Regions from separate parts of the Paenibacillus sp. FSL H8-0283 genome, predicted to be linked through region 2. Evidence: riboswitches for the same ligand, from Rfam matches in the RefSeq annotation. Region 2 holds a riboswitch; each other region holds the start of a gene.
What was found. Region 2 has a riboswitch for cyclic di-AMP ahead of MHI52_RS00530 (C40 family peptidase). Riboswitches for the same ligand answer to the same signal wherever they lie in the genome.
Positions count from the first base shown of each region.

Region 1: linked by a shared signal. The riboswitch ahead of MHI52_RS17715 (3D domain-containing protein) and the one ahead of MHI52_RS00530 (C40 family peptidase) in region 2 are both predicted to bind cyclic di-AMP.
Region 3: linked by a shared signal. The riboswitch ahead of MHI52_RS10750 (C40 family peptidase) and the one ahead of MHI52_RS00530 (C40 family peptidase) in region 2 are both predicted to bind cyclic di-AMP.

Region 1 covers NZ_CP150295.1:3,961,039-3,966,173, forward strand. Annotated here, with positions in the region: gene MHI52_RS17700 (PspA/IM30 family protein) at 1-644, opposite strand, end outside; gene MHI52_RS17705 (hypothetical protein) at 756-1,097, opposite strand; gene MHI52_RS17710 (polysaccharide deacetylase family protein) at 1,251-2,042, shown strand; gene MHI52_RS17715 (3D domain-containing protein) at 2,150-2,824, opposite strand; cyclic di-AMP (ydaO/yuaA leader) riboswitch at 2,827-3,021, opposite strand; gene MHI52_RS17720 (amino acid ABC transporter ATP-binding protein) at 3,240-3,962, opposite strand; gene MHI52_RS17725 (ABC transporter permease subunit) at 3,949-5,135, opposite strand, start outside.
Region 2 covers NZ_CP150295.1:106,548-111,682, forward strand. Annotated here, with positions in the region: gene MHI52_RS00505 (hypothetical protein) at 1-115, shown strand, start outside; gene MHI52_RS00510 (4a-hydroxytetrahydrobiopterin dehydratase) at 146-442, shown strand; gene rbsK (ribokinase) at 487-1,470, shown strand; gene MHI52_RS00520 (cytochrome c) at 1,545-1,901, opposite strand; gene MHI52_RS00525 (GNAT family N-acetyltransferase) at 2,052-2,546, opposite strand; gene MHI52_RS00530 (C40 family peptidase) at 2,902-3,372, opposite strand; cyclic di-AMP (ydaO/yuaA leader) riboswitch at 3,376-3,513, opposite strand; gene MHI52_RS00535 (hypothetical protein) at 3,759-4,610, opposite strand; gene MHI52_RS00540 (M1 family metallopeptidase) at 4,621-5,135, opposite strand, start outside.
Region 3 covers NZ_CP150295.1:2,348,497-2,353,631, reverse strand. Annotated here, with positions in the region: gene MHI52_RS10765 (carbohydrate-binding protein) at 1-476, shown strand, start outside; tRNA gene MHI52_RS10760 (tRNA-Leu) at 622-705, opposite strand; gene pelA (pectate lyase) at 882-1,844, opposite strand; cyclic di-AMP (ydaO/yuaA leader) riboswitch at 2,263-2,394, shown strand; gene MHI52_RS10750 (C40 family peptidase) at 2,400-2,864, shown strand; gene MHI52_RS10745 (carboxymuconolactone decarboxylase family protein) at 2,938-3,267, opposite strand; gene MHI52_RS10740 (hypothetical protein) at 3,410-3,628, opposite strand; gene MHI52_RS10735 (hypothetical protein) at 3,748-4,077, opposite strand; gene MHI52_RS10730 (xanthine phosphoribosyltransferase) at 4,175-4,756, opposite strand; gene MHI52_RS10725 (membrane protein) at 4,961-5,135, shown strand, end outside.

The DNA.
Region 1 (5,135 bases), 3.2 Mb from region 2:
AATGCTGCGAGTTCATCTTCAACAGCCTGATCTTTACCCAACTTCTCGAACTCTTCATCCAAAGATTTTCCTTTGGAAGACATTTCGTTACTTGCTTCGGCCTGTGCTTCCATCTGCATCATTTTCTCTTCCATACGCTTCATACCAGCACTTGCAGTATCAGAGCCAAACCCATTCAACGCTTTGTTGATTTCCGTTTGGGCTTTTGCTGCATTGTAACGGGCTACCAGTGTTTCACGTTTGTTCTTCATTTGAGTCAACTGCTTACGCATCTCGTCGAGCTTGCCACGCAGGTTATCTGCAGAAGCCTTGTTTTGGTCATAGCTGGTTTTGTACTCAGCCATCTTCTCTTCAGCAGCCTTTTTCTCTTCCAGGGCACGTCGAGCCAAATCCAGATTCTGAGCACGTGCCGCCGTATGCGCCTGCTCTTCACGTTTCTTCACAAGAGCTTCCTGCTCTTCGAATAACTGCTTGAATTTCTTCTCAATGGCGATCTGTTGAGCTACTGCTTTCTCCGCATCTTCCAGATCCTCTTGCATGTCACGGATATATTGGTCCGTCATCTTGATTGGATCTTCCGCCTTGTCAATAATGGCGTTGATGTTAGACATAGTTAGATCACGCAAACGTTTGAAAATGGACATTATGTTATTCCTCCTAGTCGATATTACATCGTATATAAACATACATACGTAACAATCTACAACTCGTTTCAATTTTAGCAAATAAAATCAAAACATTCGATGGCTCTTATGTCAGGAAGATCGTTTATCTTTGTTCAGATGATCCTCCATCAACCTCTCTGCAGTCTGCACGATTTCGTCGATCTGCATCCGCATGATGGAATCAAAATGGATACCCATGATCACCGTAACGGTTACTTTCAGCTGCATGGCAGCCTTTCGGGCAAGCCGCTCACACAGCTCTTGTTCTTTATGCCCAGGAATATGTACTGTCGTCCCGCTTACGCGCTCATGATCCACATAGAACGTGGCTACGGCGCCAATATGCGCCTTTCCTCCGGTAACGAGAAAAACCTTATCTTCTCCTGCTTCAATCACCTGTAAACGTATGGATTTCAAATCAAATGTACTCATCCCCATCCACCTATCCTTTTCTATATGTTATATATGGAGGAATTATGGCTGTCATGAGCTAAATCGGCAATGAAACTTCTCACACTGCGCATATTTTATGGAACCCCCGGGCATACCAAGGAGAACGTCATTTTGGAAAAGGAGGCCGTTATTATGCGCGTACGCCTCATTATGCTGATGGTTATCGTTATTTTTCTCGGGGGATCTCATGCTCCAGTTTCATCGCAGGATGTTTCAAGCCCGCCAAGTGAATCCGTATCAGGTTCGGATTCTGCGGAAGAAGAACAACTGACATTGGGACAATTACGTCAAAAATATGCCGATACGTTCAAAACCAATGGTCCTTCAACCAAGAAGGTTGCACTGACTTTTGATGATGTACCTGATCCACGATTTACTCCACAAGTACTGGATGTATTGAAGAAATACAATGTCAGAGCTACATTCTTCATCGTGGGTAGTCGTGCTGAGAAACATCCGGATCTAGTGAAACGCATTGTTAAAGAAGGGCATATGGTTGGTAATCACAGCTACAATCATCCTGAATTCAGTAAGCTGTCGATGAATGCCTTTCGCAAACAAATTTTACATACCGGGGATATTATTCAACGTTTGGCGGGTTATACGCCCAAGATGATTCGGCCACCTTATGGAGACATTAATGAAGAACAGCTGAGATGGGCTGCCAAACAACACTATAGCATTGTGAACTGGAACGTAGACTCCCTGGACTGGAAAGGCCTTTCAAAGGAACAGGTGAAAGATAACATCCTGTCTGCCGTGAAACCTGGCTCCATCGTTCTGCAACATGCTGGAGGCGGTGTAGGGTCAAACCTGAACGGCACGATTGAGGCTTTGCCTGAAATTATTGAGGAACTACGTAATCGGGGATATGAACTGGTCACCTTGGACGAAATGTTGGGATTGCCAAAGGCCAAAGATTAGGACGACCGTGATAACAAATAATGAGAATATTAAAAGGGTGCTGTTCAATCGCGAATTAGCGACTGGCAGACACCCTGTTTGAATTCATTTTAAATGTTATTTTCTCTCTACTTCAGAATGTACAGCTCGATATCCTGAAAACCAAATGAACTTACAGTCTGTTTGCTACCCGGGATAAAGATATCAATCCGGTGACCCTTGATTGCACCGCCCACATCCCGCGCTGTGGCTACAAAAGCCTGTTTTGGCAATCCTGGATGGCTGTGACCAGTTACCAGTACTTTGGTTCCAAGTGGAATTACACTTGGATCCACTGCAATCGTACCCAGTTCAAGGTCATTTCCGAAATAATCGACTGCACCCCAGCCTCCATTTTCAGACGGATCTGCAGAGTATGCCGTTGCTTTTACGTTCACAGCTTTGCTGTAATCGAATGTCTTACCCCAGGCTTGAACAACTTTGTTATCTGCGTTGACGTCCAAGCTTGCTGTAGTAACAGTCTTCGCTTGGGTCTTTCTCTCCGTTGCCGCAGCGGCTGCTACATTGTTTGCCTTACCGGGAATCGTAATTTTCAAACCACCATAAATGTTGTAAGCCGAAATGTCGTTGTTTGCTTTAATTAACGTGTTGAGTGCTACTCCATATTGTTTTGATAAGGTGTAGAAGGTATCCCCTTCTTTGGCCACATGAACTGAATCGGCGTGAGCCGGAACGGCTTGAATGAGCATTGCTGTTGTCATTAATGCTACTGCTGTTTTGGCTATACGTTTCTTGTTAATCATGGTCTTCCTCCCTCATTGTGCCTGCGAAGTTAGTTGTCGGATTCGGATGAGGAGCCCACCCTATAGGTTCTTCGTTACATTTGAAACGTTATGTACCCAATTCACCCCAAGCAGTGTGCTGTAGATCTTCCCCCTGCACAATCTGCATCGTTACATCCCCCGCACTCCCTATCCGGAAGTTTCGGCAGAGTTCAATATATCACAATTTTGTAACCTGAACTTGTAGTAATTCTTACCAAATGGTTTTTAGCATGTAAGCATTTGTAAGAATACTGGTTAATTCAGAAAGTTTGGTTGACCCGATTCCTTTATATTTGGTAACAGAATAGTTACTTTTCCGAATCCATACGTCATTATTATCCATAAAAAATAGCGTTACCGACTCGAAGTCAGTAACGCTATTTGATCACATCGTTTAGAGTACTTTCGCAAGAAAATCACGTGTACGTGAATTTTTGGGTGCTCCAAACACCTCATCAGGTGTTCCCTCTTCCACAATAACCCCGCCATCCATGAACAAGATGCGGTCTCCCACTTCACGTGCGAAACCCATCTCATGGGTTACGATGACCATCGTCATTCCGCCTTCTGCAAGACGTTTCATGACATCCAGCACTTCGCCGACCATCTCAGGGTCCAGTGCCGACGTAGGCTCGTCAAACAGCATCACATGCGGCTGCATGGCCAATGCTCTAGCAATGGCGATCCGCTGTTTCTGTCCACCAGACAGCTGATTCGGGAATGTATCTTTTTTATCGTACAAGCCCACGGTGTTAAGCAGATCAGAGGCAATTTTCTCCGCTTCCTGAGTGGATTGTTTCTTCACTTTAATCGGAGCAATCGTGATGTTTTGCTGTACCGTTTTGTGTGGGAACAGGTTGAAGTGCTGGAACACCATGCCCATTTTCTCACGAGTTGCGTTAATGTTATGCTTGGGGTCCGTGATTGACACGCCTTCAAAATCAATCTCTCCTGAGGTAGGCTGTTCCAGCAGATTCAGACAACGTAAGAAAGTACTTTTACCTGAACCGGAAGGACCGATGACCACGACAACCTCACCTTTGCCAATCGTCACGTTAATGCCCTTAAGCACATCGTTATTTCCATAAGATTTGTGTAATTGTCTAACGTCTATCACTTGCACTCAACTTCCTTTCCAGTCGTCCCAGCAGCTTGGACAAAATGAACGTCATTACAAAGTAGATGGCTGCTGCAATCAAAAATGGACTCAACCCTTGGTACGTAATGTTCTTGACTACACTTGCCTGATACATAATATCCACCATACCGATAACGGAGATAATGGAGGATTCTTTGATGATAGTTATGAATTCATTACCGATCGCTGGTAATACAGCTTTGAAGGCTTGTGGCAATATGATATAACGCATCGCGGCGCCTCTTCCCATACCTAATGAACGCGCTGCCTCCAACTGACCACGATCCACACCTTGGATACCTGCACGGAAAATCTCCGCCAGATAGGCACCACTATTGATTGAAAGTGTAATGATACCTGCCTGAAGTGCAGTGAAGTTAATGCCAAAGCTCAGAGAAAAACCATAGTAAATAATCATCAATTGTACCAGCATCGGTGTGCCACGGATCACTTCAACGTATGCCGTACCGATCCAGCGCAAGATTGCAGCGTCATGCAAACGGAACAAACAGATGATCAATCCAATAATTACCCCGAAGATAACCCCAAGTGCAGACAACAGAAGTGTGTATCCTACACCTGTAGCATAGAAACTTTTGTACTCCCAGAATACTTGGAAAATATTTTGTGATTTGTTCGCTTTATCCGCCATCAAGAGGCTGGCGTCCGTCACCATCTGATTGATTTTATCTTCGCTTTTCAGTCGCTCTAGTGTTCCATTTACTGCAGCTAGCAGCTCGGTATTACCTTTACGAATCCCGATTGCCGCTTCTGCTTGCTCTTCGTCCGGAACAGCAGCAGCAAGTCCAATGATATCGTCCAGATAACCTACAGCAACGGTATCTTCAACGATTGCCGCGTCAATGCGTTTTGTTTGCAGTTGAAGCACGATATCCGAGATTTTATCCAGCGCAGTAAGCTTCGCTCCTGGAATACTCTGTCCGATCGTTTCCTGAATGGAGCCTTTCTGAACGCCAATCTTCGCATTTTCAAGTTCTGCCATGGTTGGATATTTGTCTTTATCCACATTGCGAACCATAATCACTTGTTTTGATTTATAATAGGTGTCGGAAAAATCGATACTTTTCTTCCGCTCATCCGTCGGCGTCATACCTGAAATCACCAGATCAACACGCCCGCTCTGCAATGAAG
Region 2 (5,135 bases):
CCGTGGTAAGATGTTAGTCGTGAAATGGGCCAACCGCATGGCGGTGAGCCTGGCCTTTGAGGTTGCTGTTGATCGCACCGAAGGTGTCGGTGGTTATACGGACGCATGTCTGTAATGTACCATCCTATGGGGAGGAAGATAACGCATGGTTTTTTCGCAAGAGGAAGTCGAAGCTCATCTGGGAAGGCTGGAAGGCTGGGAACTGGAAGAGGGACGGTGGATTGTACGTAAATTCGTGTTCTCCAACTACATGAAAGGGATTGCATTTGTGGATGAGGTCGCTGCGATCTCGGAAGCATTCAATCATCATCCTTTTATTACGATTGATTATACAACGGTTACGTTGCGTCTCACATCATGGGATGCGGGTGGTATCACATCTGTAGATATCAAGGAAGCAGGGCAATATAACGAAGCTTATGACAAAATGAGGTCGCAATAACGAGGTCGGTTATTATCACGCGGCCAGAAGTGAGTGAACCATACATGTCAGACTATAATCAGAAACAACCTCTTATTGCTGTCGTAGGCAGTCTCAATATGGATCTTGTGGTGAAGACAGACACGATTCCGGAAGAGGGAGAGACGGTGAGCGGTGAGGAGCTACATTATCTCGCTGGTGGCAAAGGGGCCAACCAGGCTGTTGCCGTTGCGCGTCTGGGTGGACAGACTACGATGATTGGTGCGGTGGGATCGGACGGTTTTGGCGAACGTCTGCTGCACAGTCTGACGGAAAGTGGTGCAGATGCCTCGCAGGTTCGCATATTGGAAGACACGGTTACAGGGACGGCTTCCATCTGGCTCTCTCGGGGAGACAACCGGATTATCGTTATTCCTGGTGCGAATGGGCAAGTGGTGCCTGAGATGCTGGAAGAGGCGGATACGGTAAAAAGCCTGACTGCAGCGGCAGCGGTGCTGCTACAGCTGGAGATCCCGCTGCCAGCGGTTACCCGCGCCGCCCAACTGGCGGCTGAAGGCAGCGCACTGGTGGTGCTCAACCCGGCTCCCGCGGTGCCGGGTCTGCCCCAGGAGCTCCTGCGGTGCGTCGACGTTGTCACGCCAAACCGCAGCGAGCTTGCCGTGCTTACCGGCCGGGATCATCTCCGGCCGGAAGACCTGGATGCGGCGGTCGCAGAGCTCGCCGCATCCCTCGGGGCCGCTGTCGTCACGACGCTCGGCCCCGAGGGGGCTGTCTACGCGGCGGCGCCTGGTGGCCGCGTACAAGCAGGGCGTGCCGGCGCGTGCCGTGCGCCCGGCTACGCCGTAAGCGCCGTCGATACGACCGGCGCTGGCGATTGCTTCAACGGCGCGCTGGCGGTAGCCCTCGCGCGCGGTGAGACTTTGGACGCGGCCGTAGGCTTCGCCATGGGTGCGGCCGCGTTATCCGTGACAAAGCTCGGCGCCCAGTCCGGGATGCCGTCCGCACGTGAAGTTGAGGCCTTTTTGGCTGAGCATGCCGCAGAGGCTTAATAATTGATATAACAAAGAGGCTCTTATTCTCCGAAAAGGGGATTAAGCGCCTCTTTGTTATGCGTGTGCAGAGATTATTTCTTCTCTGACAGCCACATGGCGATATTTGCAATCTCTTCGTCCTGCAGTTTGCCCTTGAAGGAAGGCATACCACCTTTACCTTTGACAATCGTAGAATAGATCTTCTCCAGATCATCCTGGCTGCCGATGTTGGCCAGAGCAGGTCCTACGCCACCTTGAAGCTGATCCCCGTGACAGGAGATACAATTGGCTTTGACCAGTGCTTCAGCTTGTCCGGCATCCAATGTTACTTCCGGCATGGTTGGCTTGGCTTCTTCAGCCACTTCTTCTTTCCCTGGAAGCGTAAACATTAAAACAATAGCTAAAGCGCATGCTGCAAAAAATACTCCGCTCATGATCCATTTGTGCATCCCTTATGTCCCCTCCAGAATGAAAGATCATCTAACCTGAAACTATCCATATCATTATAACGGAACCTGTACTGACATCATAGCATTTTGTGGGAATTTTTTGAACTAATCACATAACAAGGGGCAAATTTGGTTGTTTTGCAATGGATTCTAACCGCGAGGCCCTTCATAAACCATACAGTGAAAGGGCTTCAAGCCGCTGGGGGTCTGTCGTTCGTATGTATCCTGGGTGACAAATCCACTCTTCAGATAGACTTGAATGGCACGAGCATTCCAAGTGAGTACTTCCAGATCAATCTCATTCGTGGGATTTCGGCGAATAGCTTCCTGTACAATGGCAGTGACAAAAGCTGTCCCTTGACCCTGACCACACAGCTCTGGATGCATGCCAAGGCCAATCCGGGTTACCCCTTGAAGTGGGAAGTATTGAGCAAACCCACATATACGATCGTTCTGATCCAAGACGATCGCATATTGCTCCTGCCGCAGCTGTGCATCTCCGAATTCCACTTCCAGAGCTTTCATCTGCTCCCAGGGGAGCCAGCTGTAGATATTGTAAGGCGGATCATACTGCCAACTGCAGATAAGCTCCGCATGTTCTTCTCGCATGGGTACAACGTGAAACGTCACAGGGGTTTCCTTCATACACCTGCATGCTCCTTTCCTTGAAACAGAACTCTTTGTCCACTCTACAAAAGAGATGTTCATTTAGCAAGTCTTCCTTCCCAAGAAAAAAAATGAAACAAAAGTTCCGGTAATTTCGTTTATATTATAACGGGATGGGTAAAAACATCATAAGGGCACGGACGAACGAACGCAAAATGAACCTGTTGATGTCGCAGGATATGCCCCGAGTATAACTTGCAACATGAATAAGGATTGAAGCACAAAAAAACCGCCGGATACATTCCTGCGGAGAATGTACCGGGCGGTTCTGTTATGCTTCTTGCTTCGTTCCAGTATGTTTAATGGTTACAGCATCATGTTGCTCAGCTTGTCCCTAGTCAAGGGCCAGTGATTCATATGCGTCCGTGCTCATAATCCGTTTTGCGCCAACATAACGATTGGCCCAATAGTTTTCACTCAATGCACTGATCGTAACGCCTTTGGAAGAAGAGGAGTGTGCGAACTTTCCATCCCCTACAAAGATTCCTACATGGGATACGCCTTTACCTGTTGTATTAAAGAACACCAGATCGCCAGCTCTCATTTCCATGCGGGATACGGAATCGCCCATGTCGAATTGGGAACTGGATTGGCGTGCCAAATCAATACCCAACTTTTCGAATACATACCGTGTAAATCCGGAGCAGTCAAAGCCGTTGAGCGTTGTTCCTCCACTTTGATATGTAGTTCCCATTGCTGAATCAATTACTTTGTCCATCTTAGAATCTGCGAATGCGCTACCTGCACCAAGCGATAATGCGAATGTGATGCTAAGTACAGCTGCGGTTAATTTCTTCTTGAACAAGAGATATTCCCCTTCCAACGCCTGCGAGGTTAGCTTAAGGATTCGGTTGAAGGTCCCCTATGATCCCTCTGTAGCAAGATCAATTCACCCATAACTGGTTCCCCCGCTTCCCAGGTGCCAGGAATTTGGCTATGCTAGTTATGCACCTGCGAAATCAAGAAATGATGATTTAATTTTAAGTAGTTACAAATATGAATGTAAATATTACAAAGTTGTTACTAAAAACTCACTGCGATTATTGTAACAGAGGAGTACGGCTTTGGCAACGTTTAGCAACAAATTTAGCAAAAAAAACCCCGACCTTTGACGGGGAAAGGTTGAGGTTTGCCTATTTATAAGTACATATTAGGCCATGAGTTTAACATTTGATGGTAACAATTTTTAAACTATCTGCTCTCACCTTTGGATATTTTGGACTGCCATAAACGGAAATGGCTGCATATTTTCCACAGACTTAATAGACACCTGGCAAGTGGATACGTCTGTTGTAGTATAAGCCCGGTAAGTCCCGTTAATAACCATGAGGCTGTAGTGAATGCCCCAAAGACGAGCAGGTGTACTCCGCCCAGCAGGAGTGCAATGCCGATTACGGCGATGAGATGACGCAGTGCAATCCAGAGGGCTTTGAGGGTGCCGTGAGCCCCGCCTTCTCCTTCTGGTGCCGAAACACCGAACTGCATGTAGAGTATGACATGGTGGATGATCCAACCATATACAATCCAGGCAGCAACATAAGGTATACCAGGCAAAAGTAATTGAAGCGAATGAAATCCGTCCATGAGAATTGAGTAAAGCTTCGGTATGAGCCAGTAGGCGGGCAGAAGTATCAATAATGTACGTATGGTGTGGAGCAGTAGCATCGGTTTCCACAGATTTTTGATTCCGCGGACAAAGGGGATGCGCTCTTCTGTAGAATTAAAGTGCTGAAGTGAGTAGAGCAGTCCTGCCTGAATGAGGGGGCTGATCAACATGCGAACCAGCAGCATGCCCCCGAGAATCCATAGATAACGATGAACCTCCGGATGGGTAGACAGGTTAAGTTGACTTTCCATTTTGAACAAAAGTGTACTCAGCTCACCGGCATCAGCATCTGGATAGCGAAGGAGCAGTGGGATGACGGCCGATTGTACCATTCGATAGAAGAAATATCCCCAAATGAGTTGATAGAGAAATAAGAGTGCGGCAATGAACATATGCTGACGGACGAGAAACCAGCCTTCACGTATTTTCGCTTTCACCGTTTCCACCTCACCATGACAGACCTCCGAATATGGCTTCTATTAGTTTGGTTACACTCATGCTCCAGCGGGACTTCGTCTGCTCATCCAGTCCGGATTTCAGGAAATTGTTCATATGGCGGTTCTCCAGCACGATCGAGTACAGGGGATCGGTCATGGCCCAGGATACGGGGGATGTGTGAGTTAATTTATACGTGATGCGATCTTCTTTGCCATTCCATTGCTTGGTGAGGATATGCCCGTCTTCAAAAGCAATGCGAACAGGAACGGCGCTGTAATCACTACCTTTTTTTGCGATCGTCACGGATGACTCGTACAATGTTTGACCGTCTTTCTGTACGGGCGTAACACGAATCTTCTCTACAGCAAAGTCAGCCATCCCGTTACTATAGACGTATTGATCAAAATAATCAGACCAGGAAGTGCGGGTCACTTGTTCCACAATTTTCTGAAAATCAGCCGAAGTGGGATGTTTGAAGCGGTACTTCTTCACATAGGTAGAGAGGATGCGTTCCATCTTTTTGG
Region 3 (5,135 bases), 2.2 Mb from region 2:
CCTTCACGGCACAGCTCCCGCCTCAGAGCGTAACAACGTTTGTTGCCAACGTTACTGGCGGAAATAGCGGCGGGAATACAGGCAGTGGCACTACGTATGAAGCCGAGACCGGAACGTCACTTACGGAAGCTACCATTGAAACAATCTACACCGGTTACACTGGGTCCGGGTATGTTAACTTCAATGCGATGACTGGTTCGGCCATTCAATGGAACGGCATTAATAACACGACAACAGGTACCAAAAACGTAAAGTTTCGTTATGCGCTGGAAAGCGGCACTCGGAACCTCGACATTTTTGTGAACGGAACCAAAGTCATTAGCAACGAGCCCTTTCCGGCTACGGGAAGCTGGTCCACTTGGGTTGAAAAAACAATACAGGTTCCCATGAACACGGGGACCAATACATTGAAAGTAGTTACCACCGGATCGGAAGGACCGAATATTGACAGCGTTAATGTTACCGCAGCACAATAAACGTTCCGTATGGCTGATGGAAGACATTTGCTGTACGTGCAGCTAAGCACTAACCTCTTGAATACTCATCACTAAAGTTAGTGTTATATCAAAAAATGCAAAAAAAGACTCCTTAAGCGTTAGCTTAAGGAGTCTTTTTATTAGATGCGGTCGAGAGGACTCGAACCTCCACGGGGGTTAGCCCACACGGACCTGAACCGTGCGCGTCTGCCAATTCCGCCACGACCGCATATTGTATCTCCGTCATCAATATCGGCGACAAGAAATAATATATCATGCGTAATCTATCATGTCAACACTGAAAGTAATAACAATAAAGCCCGAATCAGACGTCCATGTCGATTCGGGCTTTACCTTTAACTGCTGTTAATAGTTTGGTTCATTAAAACGGAAGCATACTACAAATTACAGCTTGGAAGGCCAGTTGCCATACCATGCATAACCGCCTCTTCTTTCTTTATCAATATCACTTAATTTGTATTTAACTACCCCGTCACGACCAATAAAGATTGGTTTATCCGTTCCGATCTCATAGAAGCGTGCCCAAATTGGTGCAGCTTTGGAATCAGCGATAATTTTACTATCTCCATTAGCTCTTTCATACTTGTAACCCGTAATTTTCACTTTGTTAAACCAAGCCTCCGCTCCTTTAATGGATGCGGTAATTTTAGCGTTAGCAGGTCTGGTTTTCAGAAATTTAACAATCGTTACACTCTCTCCAGCTGTCAGTGATGGCACTTCGTAGATTCTTGCGCTCGCTGGTTTAAGAGAGCTGGAATCATGTTGTTGTCCCCATGCTGTCAGCTTACCACCTGAAACGACCTGTGTATTCAGAATCGCCTCCACACCTTTGGCAACTGAATTTTTACTGCGGTTAGCAAGTGTGCTGTCGATAAATGAGAAATCACCTTTTCGTGCTGCTACTTCATCCAGCATGATCATTACATTAATCATGGCATCATCATTGTAAGTGATGTGCTTGTGGTATCCGGAGCTTTGGTAAACTTGTGGCCACCCGCCGTTTGAATACTGCATGTTGATCAAAAAGTTAATTCCTTTGATTGCAGCTGTGGAGTAACGCGGATCATTCGTCTTTTTAAATTCCTTCGCCAATCTTCTAATTTCTGAGTATGTAGCCTTGTTGTCTATCGTGGACTTTGCCCACTCTCCACTTGTCTGTTTATAATCTTTTCTCCAACCTCCATCCGGCAGCTGGTTCTTCAAAATATCAGAAATACTCGCTGTAGTACCCGACGCATCTGCAGCAGATACCGTCCCTACAGGGAGAACTGCCATTCCAACTACTGAGAACACCATCGTACATGCCAGGACAAAAGTAATTATTTTCTTCGCTTTCAAATGTAACACTCTCCTATGTTCGTTTTTATAAATCTTCCACTTCTACTTTACGTATGATATACGCCCCAAACCTCCTTTATTTGTATTTATCGCATAATAAAATCAATTTTAATCCAATATGTGGATTGGATAATCAGATAATATGCAAAAAATCGATTTTTGTCAATATATGCAACTTAATGAATATAATCTCTCTAATTCTACATAACGGGATAGTTCTTTTAACTCATGACAAACCTATTTATTTATCCAAATTCGTCTTAAACGAACCAATAATGACGTTTTTGTCATGAATGATACCCAAACTTGATCCCTTCTTTCATATAAAAACCTTAATTCCGCTAACATTGAGGTATTACGAAGGGTTTTAAATGGGTTTGACAATTACGCATTTATGCAATATAGTTTCAAATAGTTACAAAAACTTAATTATTCATTGCCGAGTTTCATGTTTGAAAACGGGGGAACCAATTTGGGTGAATTATTCTTATACATAGGAAATATAGGGAACCTTCTACCGAACCCTTAGCTAACTCCGTAGGCATCGAAGGGAGAACATTGATTTTGAAAAAACTGATTATCTCCATTTTTGGAGCAGCTGTATTATTTACATCCGGGGCAACAAGCACAGAGGCAAGCAGTATCAACTCCGTAGTGAACAACATGACAGGTATTCCTTACAAATGGGGTGGCACTACTGTAGCCGGCTTCGACTGTTCTGGTTTTATGAGATATCTTTTCAACAAATACAGCATTGAATTACCACGTACTTCGCAGCAGCAAGCCAAAGCAGGTACTCCCGTATCCAAGAGCAATGTTCGGACAGGTGATCTGGTGTTCTTTAATACAACAGGCAAAGGCATTTCACATACAGGTGTATATATCGGCGGCGGACAATTCGCTCATGCCTCCAGCAGTAAAGGTGTAAGCATCACGAAGTTATCGAATCCATACTTCAATGATCGTTATGTAACAGCACGTCGGGTAACTGGACAGTTTATGTATGATAAAATGTTAGGTAAAATGTGATTCACATACAAAAAGGCATCGGTTATTAACCGGATGCCTTTTTTGCACTTAAAAATGTATGTTGCATTGCTTACTAATGCAGCGCCTTCTGCACTCGCATCGCACCCTGAGACAGGGCATGTCCTCCACCAACAGCTCCAGCCACGGCTACGGTCTCCATAATCTCCTGATCTGTTGCGCCCTTAGCACGGGCTTCTTCTACATGGTAGAAGGTACATACCTCATTGTTGGCGAATAATCCAATGCCAAGCGCAATTAGCTGTTTTGTCTTCGCATCAATCACACCAGGTTGGAAACATTCTCCGGTAAACTCATGATACGACTTCACCACACCTGGCAGTACATCGCTTAATGCTCCAATCTGATCCTTGTAGGCATGAACTTTATCATTCATCAATGTCATGGCTTGTAGCACACCCTCTCGGCTATAGTTACAGATCTTCCTCACTGTACCTATCTTCTCTCCCGAGTGAGCCAATTATGCCAAGAAATCATGGTAATTCCAAACATTTAACGCTCATGGCCACTGCCATAATTATAAGCTGTTACTCACTAAGTGGACTCTGGCGCGGCTCGCTGAACAGCTGATAGCTGTAACCTCGGTCCAGCTTAACGACACGTCGATTCTGACGACGGATAAGTACCTGCTCGCCATCCCAGGCAACCACAATCCCCTTCACGTCGTTCGATTCCAGCTCGTCCCGTACGACTCTAACTTTCTCACCTGACAGACGCAGGGCGTCCAATTCTGTATCACTAATCATCTTCATGGCTCCTATATTTCAAATTTATTTACAAAAAGAGACCTAAATGAAAAGTCATTTAGGTCTCACGTGACTGTATTGGACTGTCATGTCATTCGAAATTATGTCCCGACTGAAAGTTACCGCTGCGCGTGCTCTTTGCTGTCGTTCTTCTCGAACCAAAAATCAAGCACTTTGGCGGACATCACACGTTCTTCAAGGTACTCCACTTGATGCGGTGTAAATTGTTCTTTCCAAGAGAAGGACAACTCTTCGCACAAGCCTACAATCGTCAGTAATTCTGACCAGGCAACATAGCGTTTGTACCAGAAAAATTGAGGATGTTCAATCATATAGGGATAAAGGTCATCGAATTCCGTATGTTTACAATCCAGGGCACGTTCAAAATGAACTTTCGATTCCGCCAGCTTATCATTAAAAAATTGTTCTGTTGCCGGTTGGTTCCCCATGGTGTTGCCTCCTCTCCCTAACATAACCCCATTATAAATGAAATCGGCGGTCATGCAAAGGCATAGTTCAAAAAATAGGCCCTATTCCTTTAAAATGTCACATTTCGTTATCGTCAAATTGTACTGTTCCATCGTTCAGGGAACGAATGCGTACCAAGGCTTCCACCGGAATACCCTGTTCACGAATCGTGCGTGCCCCTGCCTGGAAACTTTTCTCGACCACAACGCCGAATCCGACGAGTTCCGCACCGGAACGCTCGATAATTTTGATGACGCCACGAGCGGCATCTCCATTGGCAATAATATCATCAATGAACAAAATGCGGTCATTCTCATGAATGAACTCGCGAGATACCATAATGTCAGTTACAATTCCTTTGGTAAAGGACGGTACACGTTCACAGTAAGCATCAGGATCAGCCAGAAGTGTTTTTTTGCGACGGGCGAATACAAGTGGCACCCCCAGTTCATAGGCTGCGGCAAACGCAACCGGAATCCCTGAGGATTCTACCGTGATTACCCGAGTTACTCCACTTTCACGAAAACGGGCAGCGAACTCACGTCCCATCTCCATCGTTAATGCAGGATCAATCTGGTGGTTCAACAGACCATCCAGCTTTAATACTTGATCCGAGATAACCACACCTTCTTGTAAAATTCGTTGTTTCAATAATTCCATGATTTGACCTCCCAAGCCTATCCTATGAGGTAAAAGTATCATATATCTATCTATAAGTTCAAGCGAAATTGCCTTGACGCTGTCCTTGGGACGCATTTCAAGCCAAAGCTCATTATCGATTGTCATGACTTTCGTGGGTCAAGCATACCTTGTACCATGGTACCCGCATGTCCAAACTATACAGGGGCCTGAGAGGGGAAACACATGAAACAGGCATTTCGGGTGCTGCAGATCGCATTTACATACATTGGAACGGTTGTTGGAGCCGGCTTCGCTACAGGGCAGGAAATTTTGCAGTTTTTTACCCAGTATGGCAAATGGGCCACCATCACCATAGGCTTATCCACCATGCTCTTTGTCTGGTTAGGTACCAAAATGA